Regions from separate parts of the Brevibacillus sp. FIR094 genome, predicted to be linked through region 3. Evidence: riboswitches for the same ligand, from Rfam matches in the RefSeq annotation. Region 3 holds a riboswitch; each other region holds the start of a gene.
What was found. A riboswitch is a leader RNA that binds a small molecule or an ion and turns the genes downstream of it on or off. The one in region 3 is predicted to bind S-adenosylmethionine.
Positions count from the first base shown of each region.

Region 1: another riboswitch for S-adenosylmethionine. It lies ahead of ACQ5DJ_RS25205 (methionine ABC transporter ATP-binding protein); the one in region 3 lies ahead of mtnK (S-methyl-5-thioribose kinase).
Region 2: another riboswitch for S-adenosylmethionine. It lies ahead of ACQ5DJ_RS06995 (BMP family lipoprotein); the one in region 3 lies ahead of mtnK (S-methyl-5-thioribose kinase).
Region 4: another riboswitch for S-adenosylmethionine. It lies ahead of metK (methionine adenosyltransferase); the one in region 3 lies ahead of mtnK (S-methyl-5-thioribose kinase).

Region 1 is NZ_JBEAES010000038.1:41,128-45,810, reverse strand. It holds gene ACQ5DJ_RS25220 (peptide ABC transporter substrate-binding protein) at 1-84, opposite strand, end outside; gene ACQ5DJ_RS25215 (MetQ/NlpA family ABC transporter substrate-binding protein) at 273-1,112, opposite strand; gene ACQ5DJ_RS25210 (methionine ABC transporter permease) at 1,172-1,837, opposite strand; gene ACQ5DJ_RS25205 (methionine ABC transporter ATP-binding protein) at 1,838-2,851, opposite strand; SAM riboswitch class I at 2,952-3,068, opposite strand; gene ACQ5DJ_RS25200 (LCP family protein) at 3,320-4,306, opposite strand; gene ACQ5DJ_RS25195 (MFS transporter) at 4,493-4,683, shown strand, end outside.
Region 2 is NZ_JBEAES010000006.1:189,193-193,875, reverse strand. It holds gene ACQ5DJ_RS07000 (methyl-accepting chemotaxis protein) at 1-1,173, shown strand, start outside; SAM riboswitch class I at 1,445-1,574, shown strand; gene ACQ5DJ_RS06995 (BMP family lipoprotein) at 1,775-2,803, shown strand; gene ACQ5DJ_RS06990 (ABC transporter ATP-binding protein) at 2,910-4,439, shown strand; gene ACQ5DJ_RS06985 (ABC transporter permease) at 4,414-4,683, shown strand, end outside.
Region 3 is NZ_JBEAES010000004.1:179,019-183,701, reverse strand. It holds gene ACQ5DJ_RS04915 (GNAT family N-acetyltransferase) at 1-128, opposite strand, end outside; gene mtnA (S-methyl-5-thioribose-1-phosphate isomerase) at 228-1,268, opposite strand; gene mtnK (S-methyl-5-thioribose kinase) at 1,265-2,494, opposite strand; SAM riboswitch class I at 2,630-2,775, opposite strand; gene ACQ5DJ_RS04900 (anti-sigma factor) at 2,872-4,062, opposite strand; gene ACQ5DJ_RS04895 (sigma-70 family RNA polymerase sigma factor) at 4,062-4,577, opposite strand.
Region 4 is NZ_JBEAES010000006.1:2,820-7,502, reverse strand. It holds gene ACQ5DJ_RS06190 (S8 family peptidase) at 1-2,373, shown strand, start outside; SAM riboswitch class I at 2,435-2,536, shown strand; gene metK (methionine adenosyltransferase) at 2,670-3,875, shown strand; gene ACQ5DJ_RS06180 (polysaccharide deacetylase family protein) at 4,026-4,683, shown strand, end outside.

The DNA of each region.
Region 1 (4,683 bases), on a different contig from region 3:
CGGCTGTGTACTCGTGGAGCATCCAGCTAACACGCTTCCAGCGACCAGCATCGCGCCAAGAAACAACTTGAGATTTCTTTTCATCAGAAAATTCCCCCTTATCTATATTTTCTTACTTCAAACACAATATACGCGACCGGAATTGGGTTGAAAACGGGGTTGCTATAGATTTAATATAATTTTATGAAAATTCACTATATTATAAATAAAAGTAAAACCCAACCAGCTTTTCGGCCAGTTGGGTTTCGTTGATCGATCAATTATTTGTTGATTTAGAACGCTGGAATAATCGCGCCTTTGTATTCATCTTCAATGAACTTTTTCACTTCAGGTGAGGTCAGTGCTTTTGCCAGCTTTTGCATTGCTTCGGAATCCTTGTTGTCAGGACGAGCTACCAGGATGTTTGCGTATGGAGTATCTTTATCTTCAATAAACAGGGCGTCTTTCGTTGGAACAAGCTTTGCTTCCAGCGCATAGTTGGTGTTGATCAACGCCATATCTACTTCTTCCAGCACGCGTGGCAGCATTGCTGCTTCTACTTCTTTGAACTTCAGGTTTTTCTTGTTCTCAACAACGTCTTTCACTGTACCACTGATGCCAGCGCCTTCTTTCAGCTTGATCACGCCGTTTTTCTCCAAGAGTGCGAGTGCGCGACCGCTGTTTGTCGGATCGTTTGGCAGCGCGATAGTTGCGCCATCAGCTAATTCATCGACAGATTTTACTTTTTTGCTGTACGCGCCGAATGGCTCGATGTGTACAGCCACTACTGGCTCCAGGTTCATGTTTTGTCCTTTATTGAAGTCTTCCAGGTAAGGCTTGTGCTGGAAGAAGTTCGCGTCGAGTTGTTTCTCGTTCACTTGAACGTTAGGTTGTACGTAATCGGTGAACTCTTTAATTTCCAGGTTCACGCCTTGTTCTTTCAGCTTTGGTTGAACCAGCTTCAAGATTGCTGCATGTGGAACGGGAGAAGCGCCTACCTTCAATGTTACTTCCTGTTGTCCGCCTTGTGCGCCGCCTTCAGCTGGAGCAGGTGCTGTTTCGGTTTTGCCTCCGCAAGCTGCCAAAGAAAATGCCAACACAGTAGTAAGTACAGATACGACTAGCTTTTTCATGAATGATTTCCCCCTTGCATGTATTTATCTTATTCTTTGATAACCTATATGGAAAAATCCTACTTACGGCTGAACTTGAGAACCAGACGGTCCCCCAGCGATTGTAAGATCTGTACCATCACCAGCAAAATAACAACAGTCACAACCATGACATCGGTTTGGAAACGCTGATATCCGTAACGGATCGCCAAGTCACCCAAACCACCACCGCCAATTACCCCAGACATTGCGGTATAAGAGACCAGCGTAACCGTTGTGATCGTAATACCCGCGATCAGGCCCGATCTAGACTCTGGCAAAAGGACATTCCAGACGATCTGCCAATTGGAAGCACCCATAGATTGTGCCGCCTCAATCACGCCTTTATCAATCTCACGCAGAGAGGTTTCCACCAAACGTGCGAAAAACGGAGCGGCACCGAATACGAGCGGCGGAATGGCACCCAGTACACCGAGTGAAGTTCCTACGATCATTTTCGTCACAGGAATCAGCAAGATCATCAAAATGATAAATGGTACTGAGCGCAATACATTGACAACGAATGATGCGATCGTATAAAAAGTGCGGTTTTGCAGAAGCTGTCCGCGTGAAGTCAAAAATAGAATGATGCCCAGCGGCAAACCAATCAGGACAGTAAACAGGGTGGAAAAACCGAGCATCGTGAGCGTATCCATCGTGCCTATGCCGATTTCAGCCCAATCCACATTTTCAAATGTCCAGTCCATTTATATCACCTCTACTTCCAAGCCACGTTGGCGCAGCGTCTCAATAGTCTTTTGATTCTGTGCGACATCGCCTTCCAGCTCGATCACCAACTGCCCATACGGCGTATCCTTCATGCGAGAAATGGTTCCCTGCAAAATGCTGAACACCGTACCGGTCTCTTGCATTGTTTGGAACAGAATCGGCTGATACGTTTTTTCACCCAGGAAGGTGACTCGAGCAATCGTACGGTTCCCCGCGGCCTTTTCGTGCTCCACTGCTTCGCGCAGTTCTGTAGAATCCGCTACTTGTTCCACGAATTCTTGTGTCGTTGGATGCTTCGGACGAAGGAATACATCCAGTACGTTACCCGACTCGACGATCTTTCCTCCATCAATGACGCCAACACGATCACAAATGGAGCGAATGACGTGCATCTCGTGGGTAATCAACACAATGGTCAAGCCCAGCTTGCGGTTGATGTCCAAGAGGAGTGCCAGAATGGAGTTCGTCGTCTGCGGATCGAGAGCCGATGTAGCTTCGTCACAGAGCAGCACTTTTGGATCATTCGCGAGCGCACGGGCAATCCCGACACGTTGCTTTTGTCCGCCAGACAGTTGAGTCGGATATTTGTCCTTATGTGCCTCCAAGCCAACCAGCTTCAGCAGCTCGTTCACTTTCTTATCAATCTCTGCCTTTGGACGCTTTGCCAGCTTGAGCGGAAAAGCGACATTTTCGCCAACTGTCGAAGAAGACAGCAAGTTAAAGTGCTGAAAAATCATGCCGATGGAGCGGCGCTTTTCTTGCAGCTTCCCTTCATCCAGCTTTGTCAAATCGACGCCGTCCACAATAACTTCCCCTGAAGTTGGACGCTCCAGCAAATTGATGCATCGGATCAACGTACTTTTCCCTGCACCAGAGTGTCCGATGATCCCGTATATTTCTCCTTGCTCTATGGAAAGGTCGATCCCCGTTAACGCTGGGATGGTTTTACCTTGTACTTGATAGCTTTTATGCAAATGACGCAGTTGGATCAACGCATCCACCTCCCGACCACAATCTTGATAAAATCAGAAAACCCCTTTTTCACAAACGAAAAAGGGGCTGCAACGCAATGTTATACGTTCGCATCCACCCTTCTCATCTATACAAGATCCAAAAAATCTTGTAGGAATTGGCACCGCGACGTTCATCCGAAAATGAACCGGCTGCCGGGCTTCATAGGGCCTGTCCCTCCGCCTCTCTTGATAAGAAAGATATCTACGTATATTATGTTCGTCTTTTCTATTTCATGATGATACAAAACGGATTATATCCTTTTTGAAAATATCACGTCAATAGTAATAGTAGGAAAAGTTTTTTAATCCATGACGCCGTTACGGATGATTTTTGACTTTACGTGAAAGCGAGGCGTTGCTTCTTGGAATAAACTCACTGTAAACGTTGGCATCCGCCATGGTCATATCATGGTTATTCTTTCCTAAAAAACAAAAAAAACAGCACGCTTAGTTTTGCGTGCTGCTTTTCTTTTCTCCCACGGGTTGATCTGACGTTTCTGTAGGAGGTGCGATTTTTTCTTGGACAAACGACTGAACCTGATCGACATCCGGAACCAGAACGGAGCCTGCGCGGTTCGATTCACGGAACATCCCCATTGGCGGCAATTGATAATTGCCTGGCTCTAACGTATTCAATTTTAATCCGAGTGCAGACAGCTTCAGCATGTCCACCGAACTAATATTGGTTTGAACATACGGTGTTACTTCCTTCAAAATCGTAGGAAGCTGCATCAGCGTTGTACCATTCTTCATCTGATCCACGACTGCTGTCATTAATTTCCTCTGACGCTCCGTCCGTGTATAATCAGAGGTCGCATCATGACGGAAACGAACATATTGCAAAGCTTTGTCTCCATCCAATTTTTGCAGACCCTTTTTCAGATTAATATCGTAAGCACCTTTGTCTGTCGGGTCATGATAATACATGTTTTTTTCTACATCGATCTCGACTCCGCCCACTGCATCAATCAGAGCCTTGAAACCTTCAAAGTCAGTAATCACGTAACGATCTACTGGAAGTCCAGTGAACTGACTAACCGTTTCCATTGCCAGCTCAGGTCCACCCTCTACAATCGCAGAGTTGATCCGCGAGCTACCTCTACCGGGAATATCTACATACGTATCACGCAGGATTGAAAACATATCATAACGTTTCCCCGTAGGATCGATACTGACCAGCATCATGGAGTCAGAACGAGGAAGCCCGTTATTTTTCATTCCTCTGCGGTCTACTCCCATCAGCAGGATATTGACACGTTCCTTACCATCCCACTCTGGTATTTCTGCTGCTTTGGTGGAATTCCCACCACTAGGCGGTGCGATGTTAGGCTCTTGAATATTTTGAGCAAATTGATAAAAAGAGTATCCGTAGTATCCAGCTGTCGTAGCCATCACGACAAGCAAAAGAAGCAACACTCGTTTCCATATTTTCATAAAGTCCACCTTTATTCTCTATATCCTCAGTTGATGTCATCTCTCCACTTTGTCTAGTATACTCGAATTCGACAAAAGTGGAGCAGCCTTTATTTGGGTACCTGCGACATTATATACATTTTAATTTACAAAGTTCAGAATGTTCGTTATACTATTCTTATCCTTAATGGTAAGGGGTGCATTCGCGTGATATCACCATCCGCTTTCCTCAATCGCTATCCACGTGAGGCCATTTTCTTCCTCATCGCCAGCTTTATTAACTCCTCCGGGAGTGCCTTTATGTGGCCACTTACTACGTTATACGTACATACCATTTTGCAACGCTCGATGACAGAAGCTGGATTCGTCTTGATGATCCAATCTCTGGCTGGAATCTT
Region 2 (4,683 bases), on a different contig from region 3:
GCCTATTTGGATTGGAAGCTGGTCGTAACAGCGGGAATTGCCCAAATCATCGTTACGATTGTCGGGTTTTATACGGGAACCTACGAGATTTTCGATGGTGATTTTTCAGAGCTCAATTTGCTTATGCGTATTGTCACGATTCTCATGATGATGGGAGCCGTTACGTATCTGTGTCTCGCCGGACAAGCCTCCTTGCGAAAAGCTCATGATGCAAGGCAGGAAGCGGAAGAGAAGGAGCGCCGTCTGGGAGAAATGCTTTTGAACATCCAGCAAATGACGGAGCAGCTGGATCTTACAAGCGATCATGTGCATGAGCATGCGGAAGGTACGAAGCGCAATACAGATGAAATGATGGTTGCCTTTAAGGAAGTCGCCACAGGTATGGAGTCGCAGGCGAATTCTACGGTGAAGATCGAAGAAGAGGTTCAATCCATCGACCAGGAAATCGAGGCAGTCACAACACAGACCAACGCAATGAAAACGGAATCGCAACAAAACAACCGTCGTCTGACAGAAAGCGTTCAGATGATGAATGAGCTGTCCTCGCAGATGGAGCAAATTGTGCAGGCAGTCAATGTAGCCGCCTCTACGATTCACCAGCTCAATCGGCAGGCGAATCGCGTAGAGGAAATTGTCGGCGCTATTAATCAGATCGCGACACAAACGAATCTCTTGGCACTGAATGCGGCGATTGAATCGGCGCGTGCAGGCGAGCATGGACGGGGATTTGCTGTTGTAGCGGATGAGGTACGCAAGCTGGCAGAACAAAGCGCGACAGCTACGCAAGAAATTACCGACATTCTGAAATCTCTCCACCAGGAAAGTGAGAATGCGGTGCAGCATATGAGCAATGGGGAAACGTCTGTTGCAAAAGGCCAAGAGCTGGCCGTGAAAACAGTGGCCTCTATCGAAGCAGTACGTGCCGGGATGATGGCCTTCCTGCAAGCAGCTGATCAAGTAAGCTCCAGCATGGACCGGGTAAAAGTGCGTTCCGGAGAAGTTGCTATCGAGATGTCGACCATTACAGCTGTAACCGAGGAATCGGTAGCCAACTTAGAAGAGCTGTTTGCGACAGCAGAAAACCAGCATCAAAAAGTGCGAGAGATTACGGAAGAGCTGGGCGAGCTGAATACGTTGTCTCATCGTCTCCAGCAAACCTTTCACGTCAATTAGAGGTTGTTTAAAAAGTCGTCTTTTGATCACGACGTAGTTCTGAAAGCTTATTCGGCATCGAAATCGACGTTCACCTTCGAAGTCCGGTGCTCATGTAGGTCCCCTACACTCCGCTCCTCCTTCTTCAGGTTCTCGCCAATTTCTCGGTGCTGAAAAGACGACTTTTTAAACTTTTATTCACTTTTAGAAGTGTTTGGAATTGAGAAAAAAGAATTGCATTTTTGAACCGTTCTGCTAGAATGAATTCCATTGTAACTAAATATATTCACCTACCTTATCAAGAGCGGCGGAGGGACTGGCCCGATGATGCCCGGCAACCACTGATCATGTCTATGCATGAACAGAAAGGTGCCAATTCCTGCAAAACCTGTACGATGTACGATGGTTTTGACAGATGAGGAAGAGAACGGCTACGTACGCAAACTCTTCCTCCGGGAAGAGTTTTTTTGTTGTATTTGTAAATAGAAGGAGGTAATAAACGAACGATAAATTAATTTTATATAATAATATTCGTAAATAGTATTGAAAAAATGGGTAAAAAGCCGTACATTACCTAATAGGATAAAGAAAAACGTAAAGTTCGGATAGGGAGAGATACATCATGAAGAAGTTATTGCTGGCATTAACGACATTCGCAGTATTGGCAACAGGGTGCTCGACTGGCACAAGCGCACCTGCAGATCAGCCAGGAGGACAAGCAGCAGGACAAGAGGGCGGGGACAAAAAGCGAATTGCCTTGATTTTGCCTGAGAAAATCGGTGTGAATCCGTTCTTCCAACAAATGGATGAGGGTGCAAAGAAAGCCGCACAAGAGCTTGGAGCAGAAGTGAAAACGATTGAATCTACGGACCATGGAGCGATTGAAGAGAATCTGCGCGTGGCTGTTGCAGAAAATTATGATTTGATCATCACTTCTTCCTTTACATCAGAGGATGCATTGAAAAAAGTAGCAACCGAAAATCCTGACCGTAATTTTGCGATTATTGATACCGTAGTGGATTTGCCAAACGTACGCAGTGTTACCTTCCACGAGCAGGAAGCGGCTTACCTGGTGGGAGCAGCAGCAGGTCTGGCAACGAAAACGAACAAAGTAGGTATGGTTGTCGCTCTTGATATTCCGCAGTTGAAAAAATGGACAGTTGGCTTCGAAGAGGGCTTGAAAGCGACGAATCCAAAAGCAGAACTGATGGTCAACTATGTAGGAAGCTTCACTGACCCGGCAAAAGCGAAGGAATTGGCTTTGCTCCAGGCTTCCAAAGGCGCTGACTTCATTAACGGTGCAGCAGCAGTAGGCGACCTCGGCGTTTTCGAAGCAGCGAAGGAAAAAGGCTTCTTCACAGCAGGTCAGGACGTTGACCGTACAACGATTGATCCAGAGCATATCGTTCTGTCCCAATTGAAAGGGACCGACGCGGCAGCTTATGAAACCGTGAAGAGCTTTGTAGAAGGAACGTTCAAACCAGGTGTTGTTGCGTACGGCTTGAAAGAAAAAGGTGTTGGCGTAACCTATGTCACGCACGAAAGCAAAACGCCTCTGAACGCTTTTATTGGACAAGAAGTGGTGGATAAAGTGAAAGCGATCAGCGATGAAATTGTAGCTGGCACTCGCAAAGTACCAGATAAATTCTAAACACGCACGTAAAAAAGCTTGTGCACAGTGATGGATGTGACCGACTACGGCTGTGTAGTCGGTCTTCCATTTTCAAAAAAGGACGTACAGAAATGAGGGAGTGGGAATGACCGATCGCTTGGAAATGAGGGCCATGACCAAGAAGTACGGAGATTTTACCGCCAACGACAAGGTGTCGTTCTCACTGGCAGCAGGAGAAGTCCACGCGATTGTCGGGGAAAACGGAGCGGGCAAAACGACATTGATGCGGATGTTGTACGGGATGGAGCAGCCGACGTCGGGAGAGATCGTGTTAAACGGCAAGCCAGTTGTTTTTCGCGGCCCAGAGGACGCGATTCGAAATGGAATCGGGATGGTTCACCAGCACTTTATGCTCTTCGGAGAATTCAGTGTGACTGAAAATATCGTGATCGGCTACGAGCCGAAGCAAGCGGGTTTTTTCAAAAGAAATGACGCGGAGGACAAGGTGCGTGCACTTAGTGAGCAGTATCGCATTCCGATTCATCCGCAGGCCAAGGTAGCGAATTGTTCGATTGGGGAACAGCAACGGGTCGAAATTCTTAAGGTTCTGTATCAGGGAGCGGATATTATCGTGCTGGACGAGCCGACCGCTGTCCTTACCCCGCTGGAGGTACGCGACCTGCTACAAACGATTCGAAACCTGGCGGAGAGCGGCAAGAGCGTCATTTTGATTACACATAAGTTGCAGGAAGTCATGGAGGTAGCCGATCGTATTACGGTACTGCGCGGAGGCAAGGTGACCGGAACAGTTTCTCGTACAGAAACCAATGCGGACGATTTAGCCAGACTGATGGTCGGACGTGAATTGCAGGAGCTAGCTGAGCGAGTTCCTCTGGATAAAGGCCCCTTGTTGCAGGTGGAGAATCTCACGGTTCGAGAAAAGCAGACACTGCTCGATCAAGTCAGCTTTACCGTGCATCACGGGGAAATCGTAGGAATTGCAGGTGTTTCCGGGAATGGTCAATCTGAGCTGCTGCAAGCGATCAGTGGTTTGCGAGCGGCACAGGAGGGCACGGTGCAGTTAGGCGGCAAGGACGTGACGAACAAATCAGTAGCCACCATTCGGGATGCCGGCTTGGCGCATATTCCGGAGGATCGCTACCTGTGGGGAGCGGCCAAACTCTCAAGCGTTGAGGAAAATGCGTTGATGGGCTATCAGCGAAAGCCTGCTTACAACCGCCGCGGCGTTGTTTTGCGGGAGAAATTCCGCCAGGTCGTAAAAGGCTGGGTTGAGCAGTTTGCCATCAAGACAGGCTCCCGACAATTGCAGGAGCTGGCAGGGAATCTGTCAGGTGGAAATTTGCAAAAGCTGATCGTAGCAAGGGAGCTGGGACATGAAACCCCGTTTTTGATTGCGGCTGAGCCTACGCGAGGGGTGGATATCGGTGCCATGGAGTACATCCATCAGGCGCTAATCGAAAAGCGCAATCAGGGAGATGGGATCTTGCTCGTCTCCTCCGAGTTGTCCGAAATTCTCGCCTTGTCTGACAGGGTTTTGGTCATGTATAAAGGGCGAATTGCTGGAGAGCTTTCACGCCTAGAAGCAACCGAAGAAAAAATCAGCGTGATCATGGCGGGGGGAAGCATTCATGGCAGCAATCAAAGAGCTATCTAAGTCATTGGTTCAGCCACTCTTGGCTGTCGTCATCGGTTTGTTGACCGGGGCGCTGGTCATTGCTGCGGTTGGCGAATCGATCTTGGGCACCTATCAGGAAATGTGGAAAGGGGCATTTGGCAGTTTTTATTTCTTTACGTCTACATTAGCGAGAGCCACGCCTATCATGCTGATTGCCTTGGGACTTTCCCTCGCATTTCGGGCAGGGGTATTCAACCTTGGGGCGGAAGGGCAAATGGTGCTG
Region 3 (4,683 bases):
CACGGCAGCCATTCCATAAGATTCTCCCGGTTCGAATCCGTAAGCAAAAATAACTCCTCAGCATCGGTTAATTCTAATTGTTTCAAGTACGTATCTTCATTGATTGCTATCCGTTGAATCGTTTGCATACGTATCTCCCCTTTTCTTGGATATTTTACTGGAAAACGCCAAAATGAGCAAAAAGCGCCCGCCAGCAACAACTGGGCGAACGCTTATAAGTGTTTCTTTTATTTTTTGCTATTGCCGATCTCTTCCGGCTTGAAAATGCCGGTCTCCGTGACGATCGCTGTAATGTACTTCGCAGGCGTTACATCGAACGCAGGATTGTACACCTTGATATCGTCTGGAGCTACCTGTTTGCCCAAGCCATGGGTAATTTCCTCGGCTGGACGCTCTTCAATCGGAATATCTGCGCCTGTCAGTGTGTCTAGATCGACCGAGGACAAGGGAGCTGCCACGTAAAAAGGAATGCCGTGAGCTTTTGCCAATACCGCTACCCCATACGTACCGATTTTGTTGGCGACATCGCCATTCGCTGCTACGCGGTCTGTACCCACGATGACAGCCTCTACTTTCCCTTGGGACATAACCATCGCCGCCATGTTGTCACAGATCAGCGTCACATCAATCCCTGCTTGCTGCAATTCGAATGCAGTAAGACGAGCGCCTTGCAGGACAGGACGAGTTTCGTCCGCGTACACCTTCAGGTTCCAGCCGCGTTCCTTTGCCAAATAAAATGGAGCGGTAGCCGTACCGTACGCTGCTGTAGCCAATGCTCCTGGATTACAGTGCGTGAGAATTCCCATACCGTCATGCAACAGAGTGAGCAAATGCTCTCCGATGGTCCGGCATACTTCAGCGTCTTCCTTTTGAATCACCAATGCTTCATCGAGCACTGCCGCCTTCAACTCGGCAATCGACGCTCCGCTTTCTTTTTCAACACGAGCTTTGATGCGATCCAACGCCCAGAACAGATTCACGGCTGTCGGACGGGAAGAGCCCAGGTAGTCTGCCTGCTGGTTCAGTTCCTGCCAAAACTCGTCGTAGTTACTCGCTTCACTGCCACGAATCCCAAGGTAGAGCCCGTAAGCCGCCGCCATGCCAATCGCTGGTGCACCACGCACTTCCAAGCGGCGAATGGAACCCCATACTTGCTCGGAGGTAGTCAAATTCAAATAGATCGTTTCTACTGGCAAACGCGTCTGGTCAAGCAAGACCAATGCGTCATTCTCCCACTTAACAGGTGCCAATTGGGTGCTGGTTGTCATACTGTCGTTGCCTCCTGATAGTAACGTTCGGTCACAGTGCGTACGATGTCCGTGATATCTGTCGATTCGTCTATGTCGCCGCGACCGAGAATCAGCGCTTCTCCAATCGAGAGAGCCAGACGCTCTGCTTCTGCGCGAGTCTGGTCGTCTTCAATGGCATTCAGGTCCGCTACTCCTGCCAAGCCGATGACACGGCGCAAAATTTTGCATCCGGCATAGCCTGCTGTATCCTGAATCAAACGCTTCACGTAGCTTTGCCACAGTCCTTCGACATGTGCGCTGCGCTCTTTGGCGTGCTTGTGCCAGAGCTGAACGAATTGCGAAACGAATTCATTCCAGACATCCTCGACCGTTTCCAGTAAGTATTCGCGGTACGCTTCCCGTTCTCCTTGATCTTTTTGCAAACCGTGCTGTCCTGCGTAGTTGAGCAGCAGGTTGGCAATGACCGCCCCGATGTCAAAACCGATTGGGCCGTAGTAAGCGAACTCTGGATCGATTGCTTTCAAGCTGTTTTCCGTGATGAAAATACTTCCGGTATGCAAGTCACCATGCAGCAGCGCTTCCGAGCGCGTAAGGAAATCGTATTTCAGCTTGGCGATTTCCAGCTTCAGCGGCCTGTTGTTCCAGATCGCCTCGACTTCCCGGCGAATCAACGGGTTGAAGTCGTTGGTAGGTGCATTTTCATACGGATCGGTAAACACGAGATCCTCTGTGATTTTGCATAATTCTGGATTTATGAATGTTCCGACTAGCGATTTTTTATCGTACGGATGTGCGCCCAGATCGGATGTGAAGAACAAGGTTTGCGCAAGAAAACGACCAATTTGCCTCGCGAATAGCGGGTACCGCTTTCCTTCGATCAGACCTTTGCGCATGATGATGTGGTCCCCGATGTTTTCCATGACGGTCAGCGCAAGCTCCGCGTCGAAATGATACACCTGCGGCACTAGGTCTGGAACGTATTTGTGTTGAATGCGGAGTGCCTCGCTCTCGATACGAGCCCGATCAATCGTAAGCGGCCAAGATTCTCCCACGACGCGGGCAAAAGGCAGTGCTTGCTTGACAATGACGCTCTTACCAGTTGCTGGCTCCTGAATGTCAAAAACGAGATTGAGGTTGCCATCCCCGATTTCGCGGCTGGTCAGCTCTGCTCCATCGCTAAAAAGACCCGGTATTCCTTTTACGTACTCTACTGCTTCCTGTTCAGTCAATGCGCGATATGCCATGATTCCAAAACTCCCCTCTACGTATTTTTCCTCTATCTCTACTTGTTTTGTTTGAGTACCTGGAGCAATAAAAAGACCTCTTTTCCCGAAGAAAAGAGGTCGCTGTCGTCACGTGTAAGAACCGTGTTGATGTCCCCCTTATCTTCCAGACTACTTTTGTTTCTGCAGGAATTAGCACCGTGCATGTCGCCTGTCAATCAGTCGCTTCCTCGCGTCTGAATGGCGTCATGTCGGTTGCCGGGTATCATCGGGCCAGTCCCTCCACCTTCTCTGGATAAGGTATCCAAAACGTATTCGGTTTTTGATTTAGTTTGAATCATACAACCAACGCTTCCACGATGTCAACACCCTTTTGTGCAAAAATTCGCACCGTGCTACTAGTAGGTATAATGTGTTCCCGATGCCGCAGGGCGATCCCAATTCCACCAGTCTACCTTGCCTAAAAGCGCGGCCGTTATTGACTTTTCGGCCTTGAGCTTCAGCAGTTCTTTCGTAGGTCCGGTGAGGACGGCGCCGTAGATTCGCACTCCGTTTTGCTGCATGTAGTTGTATCGTTCGGTTATCTGAGGGTCGCTACGAGATAGCAAAGATCTGCCGATATCGCGAGCCATATCTTCTTGCTCAGATAAGTACTTCATCTCTTCCAAGTAGGCGGCCATTCTTCTGTCCCCTTCCCCGTTTACCCGAATGGACGCACTTCCGTAGTCCAGTTCATGCTGAGCAAACCCCCACACGTACCCGGGACCGAGAAACCGATTGCCCCCATCGTCTTCTGCTTGCTTGCGCTCCACCCCTGTGTCTACCGCAAACCAAACCGTATCTTGTCCCGAAGAGGTAACATAGCGGGAAACCAGTTCATAGTACTCCTCATACGTCAGGAAGTGATCGAAGGAAATTGCGAGCTGAGAAACGGTTCCCTCCGGCAGCTTCTCCATCGTTGCCCAGGCAGGTGAAGTGAGAGACGTCGTATCCTCCTTTTTCCCCTCTGTCGGATAACGGAAATACAGCTTTTGCTCCCTGACTCCATTCGTCCATTGCGGCCCGGCATTTACGTTCCACAGCACGTTTGTACTTTCAAATCGCCCTGCGTTCTTATCTTCCAACCCGACTCTCTCGCGAAGCTCCATGCTGATATTGCCGTATAGCAATCCCACCTGCGAGCCACTCCCGCCCACACTAACACCGGGTTGAGTAAAATTGACCATCGACTTCGCAACGCGGAACAGATCTTCATGCATCAATGACCCAACCCAGCCATTCAGAATCAGCAACACAACTCCAGCCAAAAAGGGAAGCACTATGCTGAATCCAGCGTTGCTCAACCGATTTTTCCATTTCCCCCGGCGAACAATGGCGCGCTGTTTTTCAGCCGACAGCGTTTCAGGCTGTTTTATCTTCGCGTTGTCCTCTCCCGTTTCTTCCCCCAGCAAAAGCCTCTCCAACCGCTGTGCGTATTCCTCGTCAGCGGCTATTTCCTCCTCGAATTGTTTCGAATCTTCTTCCGCCATTTCCCCACGCAAATAAGCAAGCAGCCTTTGCTCGCGATTATTCTCATCCTTGTTCATCATCAGCTTTCCTCCCTCCACAACTGCCGCATCTTTTGTCTCCCCCGAAACAAGGAACGCTTGACGTCTGCCAACTCAATCCCGAGTACCTCTGCCATTTCCGCGTAGGAAAACTGCATGGCAGACAACAAAATGACCTGTCTCTGCTTTTCTGGAAGTCTCTCCAAATAGTCATGGGCCACTTCCCACAGCTCCTTGTTCACGACATGCTCTGCCGGATCAACCGCCGCATGATCACGTCGCTCTGGCAGGGCTTCCACAAACGCAAACCGTTGTTTCGTCTTCCTGCGATAACCGTCTACGAAAGCGTGATAGGCCACCTTGAACAGCCAAGGTCGTACTTTTCCCCCACGGTAGTCATCCAAGGAAGAGTAGGCGCGACAAAAGGTTTCCTGTGTCAGATCCTCTGCCAGCCTCTCATCTCGTGTCAGCCGGAAAAGATAGCGGTAAATATCGTTTACATGCAGCTGGTACACATCCTCCAGACCTACTTTCCCAAGCCGTTCACACCCCTTCATCCCTTACCACGCAGGAAGTGTAAAAAAGTTTCACCTTCGTCTCATTTTTCTGATTAACTGCTGCACATTCTCTGCAAAAACAAAGATTGACTCCTGACAATGAACG
Region 4 (4,683 bases), on a different contig from region 3:
TCCGGTGCGGACTATGAGCATCCTGATTTGAAGGACAACCTTCTGCCGGGTGTGAATCTTGTCAATCCAGGGAGATCTGCCCAAGACGATAACGGACATGGAACAGAAGTAACTGGTGTACTGGCTGCTAGCGGGAATAACAGTATGGGTGTATCCGGTGTCTTGTGGAATGCCAAGGTTTTGCCGATTAAAATCTTGGACAAAAAGGGAGATACTACGGAGCCGACTCTTGCTAAGGGTATCAATACTGCCTTGGATCGTGGTGCCAAAGTCATTGTGATGTCTCTCAGTAGTATGGCCTACTCCAAGGAACTGACGAATGCTGTGCAACGAGCGGAAAGAAGCGGAGCTGTTCTGATTGCAGCTAGTGGCAATGAGAGTAGCCGTGTGGCTTATCCGGCTGCTTATCCCACGGTAGTAGCGGTAGGGGCTGTAAGGAGTAACAATGAAGTGCTGTATCAAAGTAATACAGGACCTGAGCTGAACCTGGTAGCGCCTGGTTTCAATGTTTATACGACCAAGCTTGGGGGGAAATACGGTTCTTTTAGCGGTACTTCAGCAGCGGCACCACAAGTAGCAGGTGCAGCGGCGCTCATACTAGCTCGTCATCCCAAACTAAGTCCATTTGATGTAAGACAATTGCTTTATCAAACGGCTACGGACTTAGGAGAAAAGGGATGGGACCGAAAAACGGGCTACGGGTTGTTAAATGTCGACAAGGCAGTTCGAACGCCCTTATCCTATGACTTTTTAGAGCCGAATAATCAGACATACTCAGCAAAAGCGTTCCCGATCGAGTCTCAGATACGTGGAAATTTGGGGCCAAAAGACACGATAGACTGGCTGAAGATGGACATCCCTTACGATGGAAAGGTCAGCTTCACAGCGTCTGTGACTTCTGGTGTTTCTTCAGCGATGGCAGCTACCTTTTACCCAGAAAATCGTCCACCGATCACGCAGTACTTCGGGAATGGGGATACGATAACGGTTCCGGTCAAGGCGGGAAGCATGAATATCCGGTTAATGCGTAACGGAGGGGTCAATAACGCTTTTACCTACGTGTTGACGAGTAAGTTTACCATCAATCCGGACCGGAATGAACCGAACGATACGCAAGAGACGGCAAGGCCGCTCGTAGGTAATCAAATCAGTGTAACAGGCAATTTTCACGATGAAGGGGATCAGGATTGGTTCTCCTACTATGTTCGTGAATACGGGCATTTGGATGTCACTGTTAGTCCTGATAACAAGCGTGTCGATCTATTGCTGAGTATCGGTAAACAAGAGATCGGAAAAAAGATGGTTGTCTGGGACCCTAACTACGATAATGGAACGAAAGACAATCCGACAGAGCGCGTCCAAAAAGAAGTGTCACCAGGTAAGTATTACATCCGTGTGAGTGAGTACAATCGCAATGCGGTGAATGGCGAATATCAGCTGGATCTGGGATACACGCCAGTAAAAAAAGATTTTAATGAGCCGAATGACACCTATCAAAAAGCGTCTCCGTTAGGCGGTGGGACAGTGATGTCAGGCACAATACCGACAGCTACTGATTCCGACTGGTTCCAATTTACTGTGAATAGTGAATCGTATGTGACGTTCCGAGCGCCGTACATCCCTGTCGATAGCGGCTTTCGTTTCGCGCTCTACAGCGATCGAAACATGAACTATGCGATCGCTTCGACGAATGAGGTAGCGGAGTTGTCTAACCGAGGAAACGATATTATCGGTTTGCGTTTGCAACCAGGAAAATATTATGTACGACTTAATAGCGGTACTGCGTTCAAATATGAATCGTACCGACTCACGGTGACGCAGCAGAAATTGATAGCGGGCTATCGCGATATTTCGGACCACTGGGCGCGCTCAGAGATCGTCAGACTTAGCTCTCGCGATATTGTAAATGGATTTAATGATGCGTCGTTCAAGCCCAATCAGGCAGTGACCCGTGCAGAGTTTTCGACGATGCTGCTTAAATCGATGCGTGCGACCGGTTCCAAGGTAGCGACTACCTACACAGGAAAAACGACCTTCCGGGATATGCCAAAGCGGCACTGGGCGTATCACAATTTAGGTGTAGCCTATCAATTAGGAATTTTGAAAGGGTACCCGAAGAATGAAATGAAGCCGGATCAGCCGATATCGCGTGCAGAGATGGCGGTAATGATCGCGCGGGCGCGTGATGTTTTGATGTATAACCGAGGTACCTCGAATTATCAGGATGTGCCAGCGAGTCATTGGGCTTCTCCTGCCATTGAAGCTTTGACATCTAGAAATTGGCTCAGTGGGTACGGTTCTTCCTTTAAACCGAATGGAAGGGCTACTCGCGCCGAGGTAGTAGTGGTACTTTCCAAAGCCTATCAATTATAAGTAAAAATTTTCCTATTGACATCTCTGAAAAAAACAATTATTCTATTATCCGTAATGGATACTCTTATCCAGAGCAGGCGGAGGGACTGGCCCTATGAAGCCCGGCAACCGATCTAGAGCGGTGCTAACCAGCAGAACGGACATCCGTTCTGGCCGATAAGAGGATGAAGGAAGCAAAAAACGCTCAAACCTTTTCCTCCTCAAAAATGGAAAAGGTTTTTTATTTGCGTTTACGTAGATAAAATCCTGACTCGGCTACCACACTATTTGTATGAGGTCAAAGGAGGTATTTTCTCATGGCTTTGCAAAAAGGTCGTCGTCTGTTTACATCCGAATCTGTAACCGAAGGACATCCGGATAAAATTTGTGACCAAGTTTCCGACTCCATCTTGGATGCGATCCTGTCCAAAGATCCAAACGCTCGTGTAGCTTGCGAAACATCCGTAACTACTGGTTTGGTTCTCGTAGCAGGTGAAATTACTACAAACACTTATGTAGATATCCAAAAGCTCGTTCGTGAAACCATTCGTGAAATCGGTTATGACCGTGCGAAATTCGGTTTTGACGCTGACACTTGCGGTGTTATTACTGCAATTGGCGAGCAGTCCGCTGACATTGCACTTGGTGTAGACCAAGCATTGGAAGCACGCGAAGGCAAAATGACTGACGCTGAGATCGAAGCAATTGGTGCTGGTGACCAAGGTTTGATGTTTGGTTTTGCTTGCAATGAAACACCTGAGCTGATGCCACTTCCGATCAGCATGTCTCACCAATTGGCTCGTCGTCTGACTGAAGTACGTAAAAACGGTACACTTGCTTACCTCCGTCCTGACGGAAAAACACAAGTAACCGTTGAGTACGATGGTGATAAACCAGTTCGTATCGATACAATCGTTATTTCTACCCAACATGCTCCCGAAACAACTCTGGAGCAAATCAAGCAAGATCTGGTTGAACACGTAATCAAACCAGTTGTTCCTGCTGAACTGTTGGACGCTGAAACCAAATACTTCATCAACCCAACTGGCCGTTTCGTAATTGGTGGACCACAAGGGGATGCTGGCTTGACTGGCCGCAAAATCATCGTAGATACTTACGGCGGTTATGCTCGTCATGGCGGCGGTGCGTTCTCCGGTAAAGATCCGACAAAAGTTGACCGTTCCGGTGCTTACGCAGCTCGTTATGTAGCGAAAAACATTGTGGCAGCTGGCCTCGCAGACAAATGCGAAGTACAAGTTGCTTACGCAATTGGTGTAGCACAACCAGTTTCCATCGCAGTAGATACATTCGGCACAGGTACCATTTCCGAAGAAGCTCTGGTGAAATTGGTTCGTAAACACTTTGACCTGCGTCCTGCTGGTATCATCAAGCAGCTCGACCTGCGTCGTCCTATCTACAAACAAACAGCTGCATATGGCCACTTCGGACGCAATGACCTGAATGTTCCTTGGGAGCAAACAGACAAGGCTGAAATACTGAAGCAAGAGGCTGCTCAACTGTAATAGCATGAATGACATAAAAAGAGCCTGGTGTTGCTACTGGGCTCTTTTTCATTTTAGGAGCAAAGTCATCCAATTATTGGGTCGATTGTTGCACAGGAATTTGTAGGACTGTGTCGAATCTCCTAGTGAGGAAGTAGAGGAGGGGTTTTTTTGCCGAACAGAAGGCTCTTCCTGATCGTATTTCTTACTTTTTTGTTTTTTGCAGTGGCTATTGGGTTGTTAGGCGAATCTTTTCTGGAAAAAAAGAATAAACAAGAAGTGCAACCTTTTCCCCAAGTGGATACGTCTATAAGCATAAGTGAGACAAAAAATGCTGAGCCAAACGTCACACCAATTGAAGAAGCAGCGGTTCAAACGAAAAAGTGGTATAACAATCAGGTTGTGGTTTTGACGTACCATCATGTCACGGATCAATCGAATCAGCGGTATGTCATAGCTCCTGATCAATTTGCCCGACACATGAAATTTTTACATGATAACGACCTGAATCCGATTTCGTTGGATGAGTTCCTGCGATTTATGGAGACGGGTACCTTACCGACTGAGAATGCTGTTTTGATTACGTTTGACGATGGGTATGAGAGTTACTACAGAGAAGCATTTCCGATCTTACGTACATACGGCTACCCTTCAGTGAACTTCGCAATTGCGGGGCGCTTAAGAGATGTAGCTGACCGAAAACGGGAGAATATGACGCCACCACTTACGCGTCAACAGGTTAACGAAATGATTCATTCGGGACTGGTTACAATCGGGTCCCATACGTACAGTCTGCATGAAGAGGAAGAACGAAATGAGTGGGGCGACC